Tistrella bauzanensis: one gene and its partner. The protein of the gene in region 1 interacts with the protein of each later gene in a pairwise test. Links are inferred from orthologs where the notes say so. Each region holds a gene or a part of one and is shown on either strand. Other genes may lie near its edges.

Evidence for each region.
Region 2: the proteins of ftsH (region 1) and hflC interact in binary tests that used the Escherichia coli proteins (3 or more experiments, as listed by UniProt). The link is inferred for Tistrella bauzanensis from one-to-one orthologs.

The regions. Positions count from the first base shown.
Region 1 is NZ_BMDZ01000005.1:53,109-61,014, reverse strand. The notes cover bases 2,976-5,975. They hold ftsH (ATP-dependent zinc metalloprotease FtsH), read left to right. Parts: upstream 2,976-3,503; coding sequence 3,504-5,447; downstream 5,448-5,975. Other genes in these bases: folP (dihydropteroate synthase), read left to right, coding at 5,629-5,975; tilS (tRNA lysidine(34) synthetase TilS), read left to right, coding at 2,976-3,507. Also shown: Tol-Pal system beta propeller repeat protein TolB, read left to right, coding at 1-99; peptidoglycan-associated lipoprotein Pal, read left to right, coding at 253-762; tol-pal system protein YbgF, read left to right, coding at 964-1,962; more of tilS, read left to right, coding at 1,975-2,975; more of folP, read left to right, coding at 5,976-6,807; glmM (phosphoglucosamine mutase), read left to right, coding at 6,949-7,906. UniProt on the Escherichia coli protein: Acts as a processive, ATP-dependent zinc metallopeptidase for both cytoplasmic and membrane proteins. Plays a role in the quality control of integral membrane proteins.
Region 2 is NZ_BMDZ01000017.1:47,886-53,712, forward strand. Bases 2,655-5,429 are described here. They hold hflC (protease modulator HflC), read left to right. Parts: upstream 2,655-3,466; coding sequence 3,467-4,393; downstream 4,394-5,429. Other genes in these bases: hflK (FtsH protease activity modulator HflK), read left to right, coding at 2,655-3,450; IEW15_RS09315 (aldo/keto reductase), read right to left, coding at 4,483-5,429. Outside these bases: IEW15_RS09295 (hypothetical protein), read left to right, coding at 1-692; IEW15_RS09300 (Mrp/NBP35 family ATP-binding protein), read right to left, coding at 715-1,836; more of hflK, read left to right, coding at 2,245-2,654; more of IEW15_RS09315, read right to left, coding at 5,430-5,493; IEW15_RS09320 (DUF2065 domain-containing protein), read left to right, coding at 5,710-5,827.

The DNA.
Region 1 (7,906 bases):
ACCCGCCTGTATTCGATCGATATCACTGGATATAACGAGCGGTTGATCGTTACGCCCGGCGAAGCATCGGATCCGGCGTGGTCGGCCTTGATTCGATAGTGTTGGTTGATATACTCCAACCTGTCGTGTGCCTGGCGACCGGGTGAATTGTGACCCTCGCACAATTCACGCTGGCGATTGGAGCGAACGCCGGCCAGGACTACGGAACTGCTTTCCGGTGCTCCGACATGTCTCGGATACCTTAGGTACAAAATGCGCTTCAAGATCCTCACGTCTATCGCCGCTCTGGCATTCGTCGCCGCCTGCTCGTCCGCTCCGGAAGACACGGGCTCCACCGGCGCCACCGGCGGAACCTCCTCGTCCGTCGGTTCGAGCCAGGGCACCATCTCGACCGGCGCCCAGCCCGGTTCGTGGGAATACGTGCAGCAGACCGCTGGCGACCGCGTGTTCTTTGAACTCGACAGCTCGTCGCTGACCGCCGAGGGTCGCCAGACCCTGTCGGTTCAGGCCGATTTCCTGCGCGCCAATCCGGCACAGCGGGTGATCGTCGAGGGCCATGCCGACGAACGCGGCACCCGCGAGTACAACCTCGCCCTTGGCGAGCGTCGCGCGACGGCCGCCAAGAATTATCTCGTGGCGCTCGGCATCTCGCCGGACCGTATCGAGACGATCTCTTACGGCAAGGAACGGCCGGCCGTTCTCGGCTCCGACGAGGCTGCCTGGGCGCAGAACCGTCGCGCCGTGACCGTGCTGGTCAACTGACGACGGCTCCGTCACTCCTAGACGGATTTCCGGTCCTGACGGACCGGACGACGGCCGGCGATCCCCTTGCGGGAACGCCGGCCGTCGGCTTTTGCACGGCTTTGCGTTATACCTGTCGATGCCTTATCCGCAACGGTGCCGATCGATATCGGGATCCTGCGGCGCAGGCAGGCAGACATGGTCGATCCCCTGATCTAAGGCATGAACATCATGGCTCTCTTCCCGACCGGCTTCGGCGACAGGCATGCCGACGCATATGGGCGCCGGCTGACGCGCGGCATCGCCGGCACGACGGCACTGGTGGCGGTGACCCTGGCCTTGCTGCTGGTCGACAGCCCCGATGCGACGGCGCAGCAGCAGCCCCCCGCGACCGCGGCGATGGCCGCGGCATTCGAGAGCCGGTTGAGCGGCCTTGAAGAGGGGCAGCGCCGCCAGACCGGCCGGATCGAGGAAGCCGAATTCCGCCTGCGCCGGCTTGAAGAACGGCTGGATCGGATGGAACGCGACCTCAACGACCGGCTGGGCCGGATCGAGGCGACCTTGTCCCAGGCGCCGGGCGCCGGTGATGTGGCGGACGGGGCCGCAATCGGGACCGGTACCGGGTCCGCCATCGGCGCGGGCGGGGATGGCGCCAGCACGCAAGCCCCTGCCGGCGACCAGCGGGGCGGCGCGGTGCAGCCGCTTGGCACCATCACCACGCGGCGGGACGCCGACGGCAACAGCATCACCAGCACCCAACCCGCGCCGACGCAGCCGACCCCGCCGCCGGTGGCCGGCGGCGATGCGGCGAAGAGCCGGGTGGAGCAGATCCAGACCGAACAGGAGCTGTATCGGTACGGGCTCGATCTGCTGCTGAAGGACCGTGACTATGCGGGCGCCGAGGTGGCGTTCAACGAGTTGATCGGCCGCTATAAGCAGGGCGATCTGGTCGGCAACGCCTATTACTGGCTGGGCGAGACCTATTATGCGCAGGGCCAGTACGATCGTGCCGCCCTGACCTTCGGCGACGGCGTCAGCGGCCATGCGAAAAGCCCGAAAGCGCCCGACATGGTGTTGAAGCTGGGGATGAGCTTTGCGGCGCTGAACCGCAAGGACGATGCCTGCGGCGCCTATTCGATCCTGAACAAGCAGTTCCCCGATGCCCCCGCCAATATCAAGGTGGTGACCGAGCGCGAGCAGAAGAAGCTGGGCTGCAACTGATCAGGCATGGCGATGGCCGCGATGTCCACCGAGCACCGGAATGGCAGAGCGTGCGGCCGCCCCGATCGTGGCGGCACCGCTACCGGGCATGATGATCTGACCGGTCGCTTCGCGGCCGCCATGATGGCGGCCGGCGTCGTCGAGGCATCGCCGCATCTGGCCGTGGCCCTGTCGGGCGGGCCGGACAGCCTGGCGCTGACCCTGCTGGCGCGCGACTGGGCGCGGATGAGGGGCGGACGGGTCACCGCGCTGGTGGTCGATCACGGCTTGCGGGCCGGCAGCGACGATGCCGCCCGCGCCGCCGCCGGTCTGGCCGGCTGGCTGGGGGTGGCGGCCCGCATCCTGACACTGCCCCCCGGCAGCCTGCCGGCGACCGGCATCGAGGCGGCGGCACGCCGCGCCCGCTATGACCGGCTGGCCCGGGCCTGCCGTGATGCCGGCATCCTGCATCTGCTGGTCGGTCACAGCCTGGACGACCTGGCGGAAACGGTGCTGATCCGCCTGGGGCGGGGCAGCGGCATCGACGGCCTGGCGGCGATGGCGGCTATCCGGCCGCATCAGGGCCTGCGGCTGCTGCGGCCGCTGCTGGGCCTGCGCCGTGCCGGTCTGGCCCGGCTGGTGGCGCAGGCCGGGCTGACCGCGCTGCATGACCCGATGAATGACGACGGCGCGGTTCAGAGAGTGCGGTTGCGGCAGGCCGCTGCCCCCCTGTGCGATGCCGGGCTGGACCCGGCCGGCATCGCACAGTCGGCATCGCGCGCGGCGCGGGTGCGGGCGACGCTGGATGACCGGCTGGTGCGGGCCGCCTTTGCCGGCGGCCTGCGGTTCCACCCCTGGGGGGGCGCCGAGCTGCCTTTGCCGCTGTTCGCCGACCCGGCGCTGACCGGTGATCTGGCCCCCCGGCTGGTTGAACGCCTGTGTCTGGTGATCGGCGGCCTGGATCTGCCACCAAGGCAGGGGCCGGTGATGGCGCTGACCGCCGCGTTGATCGGTCAGGCCCGGGCCGCGACCCGGAGCGGCAACATGCCGCAAGGCGGCCGGACCCTTGGCGGCTGTCGCATCGTCTGGGGCGGCGGCCGGGTGACGGTGCTGCGTGAACCGGCGGCGGTGGCGGCACCCGTACCGGTCGTCGCGGGTGAGAGAACTGGCTGGGACGGGCGTTTCGTCGTGCAGGTGCCGAATACCGATGCAGTCGGCGACGGCAGGACTGCGGCACCCTTGACCCTTGGGGCGATGGGCACGTCGCTGGCCATGCGGCTGGGGCTGATGGCCCCGGCTGCCGCCCGCAGGCTGCGGAACGAGGTGCCTGGACGTGCAATCGCATCCTTGCCGGTGCTTCGGCGACTTGACGTGCCCGTCGCATTCCCCCACTTAACAGGGAGCATCCGCGGGGAGGCTGCGGCTGACCACACCCTTGCCCATCCGCACACCCTTGCCCAACCGACCTTCCGGGCATGGTTCGCGCCATCCCGTCCGTTCGACGGTGACGGCGTCTTCTGGACGATGGCGGGCGAACATTCGGCAGGAAAGAGACCTCGGTCGTGAACAATGTTAAGAACCTCGCGCTCTGGGTGATCATCGCCCTGCTGCTGGTGGCTCTGTTCAATCTGTTCCAGAGCCCCCAGAGTCAGGGTCCGTCGCGCCAGGTCGCGTATTCGGACTTCCTCAACGCCGTGCAGGAAGGCCGCGTCACCGACGTGACCATCCAGGGCGACACGATCCGCGGTCATTTCAATGACGGCAGCGGGGTCGAATTCCGCACGGTCGCCCCGCCGAACGATAACGGCATGGTCGACCGGCTGCGCGAAGGCAATGTCCGCATCAATGTGGCACCGGCCGAGGACAATGTGCCCTCGCTGTTCGGGATTCTGATCTCGTGGTTCCCGATGCTGCTGCTGATCGGCGTGTGGATCTTCTTCATGCGTCAGATGCAGGGCGGCGGCGGAAAGGCGATGGGCTTCGGCAAGTCCAAGGCCCGTCTGCTGACCGAGAAATCGGGGCGCGTGACTTTTGAGGACGTCGCCGGTATCGACGAGGCGAAGGACGAACTCCACGAGATCGTCGAATTCCTGAAGTCGCCGCAGAAGTTCCAGCGGCTGGGCGGCCGCATTCCCAAGGGCGTGCTGCTTGTGGGCCCTCCGGGTACCGGCAAGACGCTTCTGGCGCGGGCGATCGCCGGCGAGGCGAACGTTCCCTTCTTCTCGATCTCGGGTTCCGATTTCGTCGAGATGTTCGTGGGTGTCGGCGCCAGCCGTGTCCGCGACATGTTCGAACAGGGCAAGAAGAACGCCCCCTGCCTGATCTTCATCGACGAGATCGACGCGGTCGGTCGCCATCGCGGCGCCGGCCTCGGCGGTGGTAATGACGAACGCGAGCAGACCCTGAACCAGTTGCTGGTCGAAATGGACGGCTTCGAGGCGAATGAGGGCGTGATCATCATCGCCGCCACCAACCGCCCCGACGTGCTGGACCCGGCCCTGCTGCGTCCGGGCCGCTTCGACCGGCAGGTCGTTGTGCCGAACCCCGACGTGTCGGGCCGTGAGAAGATCCTGTCGGTGCACATGCGCAAGGTGCCGATCGGCCCTGATGTGAATGCCCGGGTCATCGCCCGCGCGACACCCGGCTTCTCGGGTGCCGACCTGGCCAATCTGGTCAACGAGGCAGCCCTGCTGGCCGCGCGCCGCAACAAGCGCGTGGTCGGTATGGCGGAATTCGAGGACGCCAAGGACAAGGTGATGATGGGGGCCGAGCGCCGCTCGATCGCGATGAGCGAGGACGAGAAGCGCCTGACCGCCTATCACGAGGGCGGCCACGCCATCGTCGCCATGCACTGCCCGGCATCCGACCCGATCCACAAGGCGACCATCATCCCGCGCGGTCGTGCACTGGGCATGGTGATGCGGCTGCCGGAGCGGGACCGTCTGTCGGTGTCGCGCGAGAAGCTGGAAGCGGATCTGGCGGTCGCCATGGGTGGCCGGCTGGCTGAAGAGATCATCTTCGGCCATGACAAGGTCACCAGTGGCGCGTCGTCGGATATCCAGATGGCGACCAAGCTGGCCAAGAACATGGTCACCCAGTGGGGCATGAGCGACAAGCTGGGCCCGCTGAATTATGGCGAGGGCGACAACGAGCCCTTCGTCGGCTATGCGGTGACCCAGTCGCGCGGCACATCCGAGGCGACGGCCAATGTCATCGACCAGGAAGTGCGGCGGATCGTCGAGGAAGCCTATGACCGGGCGCGCACCATCCTGACCGATTACCGCGACCAGCTGGAGCGGGTCGCCCAGGCGCTGCTGGAATATGAAACCCTGTCGGGTGACGAGTTGAAGGCGATCGCCGCAGGCGAAACCATCAAGCGGCACCGCCCCGACGACATGGGCGATGGCGGCACCGCGCCGGCATCCGATCCGCGGCCGCCCAGGGCCTCGGTGCCGACGGCGGGCGGCGATGACGGGCTGCGACCCAGCCCGCAGCCGGGCGCCTGATCCGGCAGGACGGCCATCCGGCAGGACGGGCGGCTGCTCGCTTGGCCGATAGCCGTCTGACGATCATGGGGCCGGTGTCGACAGATACCGGCTCCGCACCGCCGACCGACAGCCAGGGACTGCTGACTTGCCCGCTGACCTGTCCACATCCATCGCGGCCGCATCGTCTGATGCGGCCGCGATGTCATATGTCGAGACCCGCATCCGTGACGCCGATGCGGGTCTTCGAGTGTATGTCCGCCCGATCGGGTTCGTGCCGGCCCGCACCGCCGGCGTCGGCGCGGCGCCCCGCGCGGCGTTGAGGCGGGCGCCGGTCGCGGGGTTCCGCTGCCTTGCCGGCGGCTGGCTGGCCTTTGGGGTGGTCGAGATCATCTGGCGGGCCGGACGGGGCGCCGGCGCGGCCGACCGGGTGGGCCGGGCGGTGATGCCGATCGAGGATGCCCTGCGTCTGGCCGACCGCTTGACCGCTCTGCCGGCGGGCCGGCGACTGGCCCGGCGCTTGCGGGCGCTGGAGGTGCCGCGCCAGAGGTTTGCCGGACTGGATATGCGCGGCCGGCCGCAGGTGATGGCGATCGTCAACGTCACGCCCGACAGCTTCTCGGATGGCGGCGATGCCTTCGCACCGGTCGACGCGGCGGCGGCGGTGCGCCGGGCGCTGGAGGATGGCGCCGATCTTGTGGATCTTGGCGCCGAAACCACCCGTCCGGGTGCGGCCGCCGTCGACCCGGCGGAAGAGATCCATCGCCTGGAGCCGGCACTGACGGCGGCGGCGGAACTGGGGGCGGTGGTGTCCGTCGACACCCGCAAGGCGGTGGTGATGCGCCATGCCGCGCGCCGTGGCGCTGCGATCGTCAACGACGTCAGCGGCTTCACCTATGATCCGGGGGCGGCCGATGCCGTGGCCGCCGCCGGGCTTGCCGCCGTGGTCATGCATATGCGTGGCACGCCGGCCGACATGCAGTCTCTGGCGGTCTATGACGATGTGGTTCTGGACGTCTTCGACGAGTTGGAAGACCGGCTGGCGCTGATGGATGAGGCCGGGGTGCCGCAGGGCGATGTGGCGATCGATCCGGGCATCGGCTTTGCCAAGACGGTGGACCAGAACCTTGCCTTGCTGCATAACCTGTCGATCTTCCATGGGCTTGGCCGGCCGCTTCTGATCGGCGTGTCGCGCAAGAGCTTCATCGGGCGCGTGGCCGGCATCGACCAGCCGAAGGCACGGGTGCCGGGGTCGCTGGCAGCAGCGCTGGCCGCGGTGGCCCAGGGCGCGCAGATCGTGAGGGTGCATGACGTGGCTGAAACGGCTCAGGCATTGGTGGTCGACGCGGCCATCGCCCGCGGCCGGGCGCCGGCGGGTTGACCCGCTGCCACCGCCTGTCCGGATGACGCCGCCGAAAGGGCCATGCTTCGGCGCCAGTTTCGCGCATACCCCGGACGAGGACCACGACCCCGATGCGGCAGAGATGCCGCACGACCGGGACAATCAGCCAGGATCTTGATCATGTCGCATCGCTATTTCGGCACCGACGGTATTCGCGGCCGTGCCAACAGCTGGCCGATGACCGCCGAGGTCGCCCTGCGGCTGGGTGTGGCCACCGGCATGCGGTTCCGGTCGATCCGTGCGCGCACGCGGGTGGTGATCGGCAAAGACACGAGGCTGTCGGGCTATATGATCGAACCGGCGCTGACCGCGGGCTTCGTTTCGGCCGGCTGTGACGTCATTCTTGTCGGGCCGATACCGACGCCGGCGATCGCGATGCTGACCCGGTCGATGCGGTGCGATCTGGGCGTGATGATTTCCGCCTCGCACAATCCGTTCGCCGATAATGGCGTCAAGCTGTTCGGCCCCGACGGCTACAAGCTGTCCGACGAGGTGCAGGACGAGATCGAGGCCCTGATGGACGGCCCTCCCGATGTCGGCCTTGCCGCATCGGAGAAGCTGGGCCGGGCCCGACGGCTGGATACCGCCCGCGACCGCTATGTCGAGGCGATCAAGGGCACCTTGCCCCGGGGCCTGAGGCTCGACGGCCTGAAAGTGGCCATCGACTGCGCCAATGGCGCCGCCTATTCGGTGGCCCCGACGATCTTGTGGGAGCTGGGTGCCGATGTGACGGCGATCGGGGTGGAGCCGGACGGCTTCAACATCAATCGCGACTGCGGCTCGACCGCGCCGGATGCCCTGGCACGGGCGGTGGTGGAGAAGGGATGCGATATCGGCTTTGCCCTGGATGGTGATGCCGACCGGGTGATCGTGGTCGATGAAGCCGGGCGCCAGGTGGATGGCGACCAGATCATGGCCCTGATCGCAACCAGCTGGGCCAAACGCAACCGGCTGGTCGGCGGTGGGATCGTGGCCACGGTGATGTCGAATATGGGGCTGGAACGCTATCTGGAGGCCAGCGGCCTGCATCTGGTCCGCACCCAGGTGGGCGACCGCTATGTGGGCGAGCGGATGCGTG
Region 2 (5,827 bases), on another replicon or contig:
TGATCAATGCCACGGCCGACGGCGATGATGACGACGGGCCGGGCGGCTATACCGGCGGCATCGCCGGCGCCGGTGAGGGCCGGCAGGCAATCGGCTGGAAATCGACCGAACATAACGCCGATCTGGCGGCGATGTTCACCCGGCTGGCCGCGATCGACCCCGACCAGCCCGACTGGCCGAAGGCCGCGGCGCGGGCACGGGCGTTTCTGGATGCGATGTGGGCGGCGGGCAAGGGGGATCATTTTCCCACCGGCACCCTGCCGGATGGCCGGACGATCAATACCGCGACATCGGGGCTGGATGCCCAGCTATGGCCGTTATTGCTGGCCGACGCGTCAGAGGACTGGCGCGCGGCCTTCGCTTATGCCGAGGCAGCCCACGGCGTGGATGGCGGCTTCGATTTCAACGATGACCGCGACGGCATCTGGATCGAGGGCACGGCCCAGGCCGCCCTGGTGCTGCGGGTGCTGGACCGGCGCGACGAGGCGCGGGTGATGCTGGAGGGCCTGCTGGCCGAGCAGTCGCCCGGCGGCTATCTGTTCGCGACCCGCGCGCCTTCCATCACCACTGGCCTTGCCATCGGCCCCGACAGCACCACCGATGATTTCAGATATCACCGGTGGCCGCATCTGGGGGCGACGGCCTGGGCGGTGCTGGCGGGGCTGGGATTCAATCCGTTCATCGGGCGTTGATCGCGTCCATGGTTGCGTGAGATCAGTCCTCGATCATGATGCGCGGCGGCTCGCGATGGGCCTTGGCGATGCTGTCGACCACGCCGGCGGCGATGGCGTGATAGGGGGCAGCCGCCTCGCTGTCGGGGGCAACCGCGACCACGGGGCGCCCCTCATCCGACATGATCCGCACGTCGAGGTCGAGCGGCACGGCCCCCAGAAATGGCAGGCCCAGCTTCAGCGCCTCGTCGCGGGCACCGCCATGACCGAAGATGTCGGAGCGGCCACCGCAATGCGGGCAGGTGAACCAGCTCATATTCTCCACCAGCCCCAGGATCGGCACCTCGACCCGGCGGAACATGGCAAGGCCCTTGCGCGCATCCAGCAGGGCGATGTCCTGCGGCGTCGAGACGATCACGGCGCCGGCGAGCGGCACGCGCTGGGCGATGGAGAGCTGAACGTCGCCGGTGCCGGGCGGCATGTCGAGCACCAGGATATCGAGCGGCGCCCAGTCGGTTTCGCGCAGGAACTGGTCGAGCGCGCCCTGAACCATCGGCCCGCGCCAGATAAGCGGCGTGTCTTCCTCGACCATCAGGCCGATCGACATGGCCTTCAGGCCCCAGCCGATCTTGGGGGTGATCCGCTTGCCATCGGGGCTGTCGGGGCGCCCGGACAGGCCCAGCATTCGCGGGATCGATGGACCGTAGACATCGGCATCCAGCAATCCCACCTTCAGGCCGCGGGCCTGAAGCGCCAGCGCCAGATTGACCGCCAGTGTCGACTTGCCGACACCGCCCTTGCCCGAGGCGACCGCGATGACCGCTTTCACGCCGGGCAGGGTGGGGGCCGCGGGTCGTGGCCGGGCAGCGCCCGGGGCTGCCCCCTCAGGGGCAGAGGCACGGCGCTGGGCAGGGCCGCGTTCGGCCGTCAGCACCGCCGAGGCGCGCTTGACACCGCGCACGGATGCGGCGGCGGCTTCAACCGCCCGACGCAGCGGCTCGGTGGCGCCGGCCCGTTCGGGCGTGGTCTCGACCATGATCCGCGCGACGCCATCTTCGACGGCGACACCCGATATCCGGCCCGATGCGACCACGTCGCGACCGCGTTCCGGATCGGCTATCCCGGCGAGCGCTGACAGAATCTGATCGCGAACGGTCCGTGACATGGTTGAAAACTCCGGGTTCATTGCGATATAGCCCGTGGATCGGGCATTTGGACGACCGATGCCGGGGCGGTCCGATATGGAGCGGCCGGCACCGGTGGACACCGTCGGGAAACCGGCGGGGCTGGCCGAAAGGCTGCCGGTGGCAGTGATATAAGCGCAACGACGCGCCATGTACCATATGGTCTGGCATCATATGGTGAGGTGCGACGGTGTGGCACCATGTGGTGTCGGGCCCCGGCCGCGCAAGCGGCGGGCCGTGCCGATATCTCGACACCGGCCGATGATGGGGCCATGCGGCTGTGGTATCGCATGGGTTCGAGACGCCGGCGGCGGTGCGACCGATGGTCGCAAACAACCGTCCGTCGCGCGACGGGTTCGACCACGACAGGAAGCGGGGATCAATCGAGCATGCCGTGGAACACGCCGGGCGGTGGACAGGGAGGCGGTCCTCAGGGGCCATGGGGGCGCGGGCCCAGCGGGCCGCAGCCGCCAGACCTGGATGAACTGCTGCGCAAGAGCCAGGAACGCATGCGCCGCGTGCTGCCGGGCGGAGGTGGCGCCGGCAGCGGGCGTCTGATCGCCGTGGTCGCGGCGGTCGGTCTGGCCATCTGGCTGGGCACCGGGTTCTATCGCGTGCAGCCCGACGAGCAGGGCGTCGAACTGGTGTTCGGCCGCTGGGTCAACACCACGACACCGGGCCTGCACTATAACTGGCCGACCCCGATCGGCGAGGTCTACAAGCCCGCGGTCACCAAGGTGAACCGGGTGGAGATCGGCTATCGGTCGGGCACCGATTTCGGGCGCGCCGCCGGCGTGCGCGAGGTCAATGCCGAAAGCCTGATGCTGACCGGCGACGAGAACATCATCGATATCGACGTGACGGTGTTCTGGCGGATCAAGGATGCCGGCGCCTATCTGTTCGAGATCCAGCGCCCCGACACCACCATCAAATCGGTGGCGGAAAGCGCTATGCGTGAAACGGTCGGCCAGACGCCATTGCAGTTCGTGCTGACCGAGGGCCGCGCGCGGATCGAGCAGCAGACCCGCGAGTTGATGCAGTCGGTGCTGGACACCTACAAATCCGGCGTCGAGGTCACCCAGGTGCAGTTGCAGAAGGTCGACCCGCCGCAGCAGGTCATCGATGCCTTCCGCGACGTCCAGGCGGCCCGCGCCGATCAGGAGCGGGCGCAGAACGAGGCGGAAGCCTATCGTAACGGCATTCTGCCCCGCGCCCGCGGTGAAGCGGAACGGCTGGTGCAGGAAGCCCAGGCCTATCGCGAGCAGGTGGTGGCGGATGCCGAAGGCTCGGCCGATCGCTTCACCTCGATCCTGACCGCCTATAACAACGCCAAGGACATCACTGCCCGCCGTCTGTATCTGGAGACGATGGAAGAGGTGCTCGGCGGCATGAGCAAGATCATCATCGAGCCGGGTGTGTCGGGCAATGGCGCGGGTGGCGGCCAGTCGGTCGTGCCGTATCTGCCGCTCGACCGCCTGATCCGCGAGCCGCAGCCCGCCGCACGCGACGGGGCCGAGGCCGCAGGGACGTCGGGCTATTCCAGCCCGGCGGCGCCGGCATCGGCGCCGGTGCCCAACAGCAACCAGCCGCGTTGAGCGAGGAGACGACGAGATGAGGAAAGGTCTTCTCACCATCGCCGGCATCGCTGCGGTGGCTGTTGCCATCGTCGGCATCTCGGCGAGCTATGTGGTTCACCAGACCGAACAGGCCCTGGTCCTGCAGCTTGGTGAGCCGCGCAAGGTGGTCAAGGAACCGGGGCTGCATTTCAAGCTGCCCTTCATCCAGAACGTGGTGTTCTATGACAACCGCGTGCTGGATTTCGACGCCGACGTGCAGGAACTGATCGCCTCCGACCAGAAGCGGCTGGTGGTCGACAGCTTCGCCCGCTTCCGCATCGTCGATCCGCTGCGCTTCTATCAGGCGGTGGGATCGGAAGCGGTGGTGCGCGCCCGTCTGGACAGCATCGTGAATGCCAGCCTGCGTAACGTGCTGGGCTCGGTGCCGCTGTCATCCGTGCTGACCAGCCAGCGTGCCGAACTGATGGCCCAGACCGCCCAGATCGTGAATGGCGAGGCCAAAAGCTTCGGCATCGAGGTGCTGGACGTGCGCATGCGCCGCGTGGACCTGCCGGAAGCCAACAGCCAGGCGATCTTCAGCCGGATGCGCACCGAGCGTGAACGCGAGGCGACCGAACTGCGTGCCCAGGGCGCCGAGCTTGCCCAGCGCATCCGGTCGCGGGCCGATCGCGAGCGGACCGTGCTTCTGGCCGAGGCCCGCCGGGAAGCCCAGATCGCCCGCGGTGAAGGCGACGCGACCGCCAGTAAGATCTTTGCCGACAGCTTCGGCCAGGATGCGGCGTTCTTCGACTTCTATCGCAGTCTGCAGGCCTATCGGGCGGCGTTGGGCAATTCCGACACCACCATGCTGTTGAGCCCGAATGGCGAGTTCTTCCGCTATTTCGGATCGGACGGCACGCTGAACCTGCCGGGTGGCAATGGCGCGGCGCCCGCTGCCTTGGCGCCCGCTCCGGCCGGCTGATCGCCCATCCGTCCGGATCAATGGATAACGGCCGCCCGGCCAGACCGGGCGGCCGTTTCCATGTCCTGACGCCCCTGTGGTGGAGCCGGTCAGATCACCGGGTTGGGCATCTCGCGGTGCACGGCATCGATTGCGTCGAGCAGATCGGCGGGCAGATCGAGACCGGCAGCGGCCAGAATGGCATCCAACTGGTGATCGGCCGAGACCCCGGGCAGGGCCGAGGTGACACCCGGCCGGCCGGCGGTCCAGGCAACGGCCATGGTGGTGGGGTCCAGACCGAACTCATGGGCCAGCGCCACATAGCGGCCGGCGGCGGCGAGGGCGCGCGGGTGTAGATAGCGGCCGGCGAAGCGGGGCGGGAAGGTGTAGAGCCGCGAGGCCGGCGGCGCGTCCTGGCCGGTGCCGTATTTTCCGGTCAGCAGTCCCATGGCGAGCGGCGAGAAGGCGAGCATGCCGACGCCCTCGTTCCGGCAGACCTCCATCATGCCGTCGTCATAGACCCGCTTCAGCATGTGATAGACGTTCTGGACCGACACCACGGCGGCGGTGCCTTGTGCCTCGGCGGTGGCGGCCAGCCGGGTCAGGCCCCAGGGGGTTTCGTTGCTGACCCCCGCATAGCGGATCTTGCCCGCCTGGACCAGCCGGTCCAGGGCATCAAGCTGTTCGGCCATCGGCACGACACGGTCGGGCCAGTGGGTCTGGTAGAGATCGACGACATCGGTGCCAAGCCGGCGCAGGCTGGCCTCCACCGCCCGTTCGATGTGGAAGCGGTCGATCGCCGACAGGCCGCCGCGCATATGGGCGGTGATGCCGGTGAGCGGCCCCTCGCCCGGGCCATTGACCTTGGTGGCGACGATCACCCGGTCGCGCGGGACGGTCTTGAGAAAGGCGCCGAGGATGCGTTCGCTGGCGCCCTGGGTCTCGGGCGTCTGGGGAACCGCGTACATTTCGGCGGTGTCGAACAGATTGACCCCGGCGTCGAAGGCGCGGGACATGATCCGCACGGCCTCGGCCTCGGGCACCTGGCCGCCGAAGGTCATGGTTCCCAGGGATATTTCGGACACGAGCAGGCCACTTCGGCCCAGTCGGCGATAACGCATGGTGAGGCTGCCTCTCGACGTCTCAGGGTGGGCGCGGGCGGCCCGCTGCCAGGGGCACCGGGCAATGGCCCTGGCCAGCGCCGTTGCCGGGCGGGCGCAAGCTTGCTACAGGTGGTGGGGACTGTCCACCGCGCGTCCGCCGACCGGCTCCAACCGTCACGGCTGCCGTCTCCGTGGTCCTCAACCCGCCCGCATATCCGCCTTGAGGAGCCCGGCATGAACGACCTGCTGACCGCCATCGGCCTGGTGCTGGTGTTCGAAGGCGCGATCTATGCGTTGTTTCCGCGCGGCATGAAGCGGATGATCGTCGCCGTGCTGGCCGAACCGGAAGACC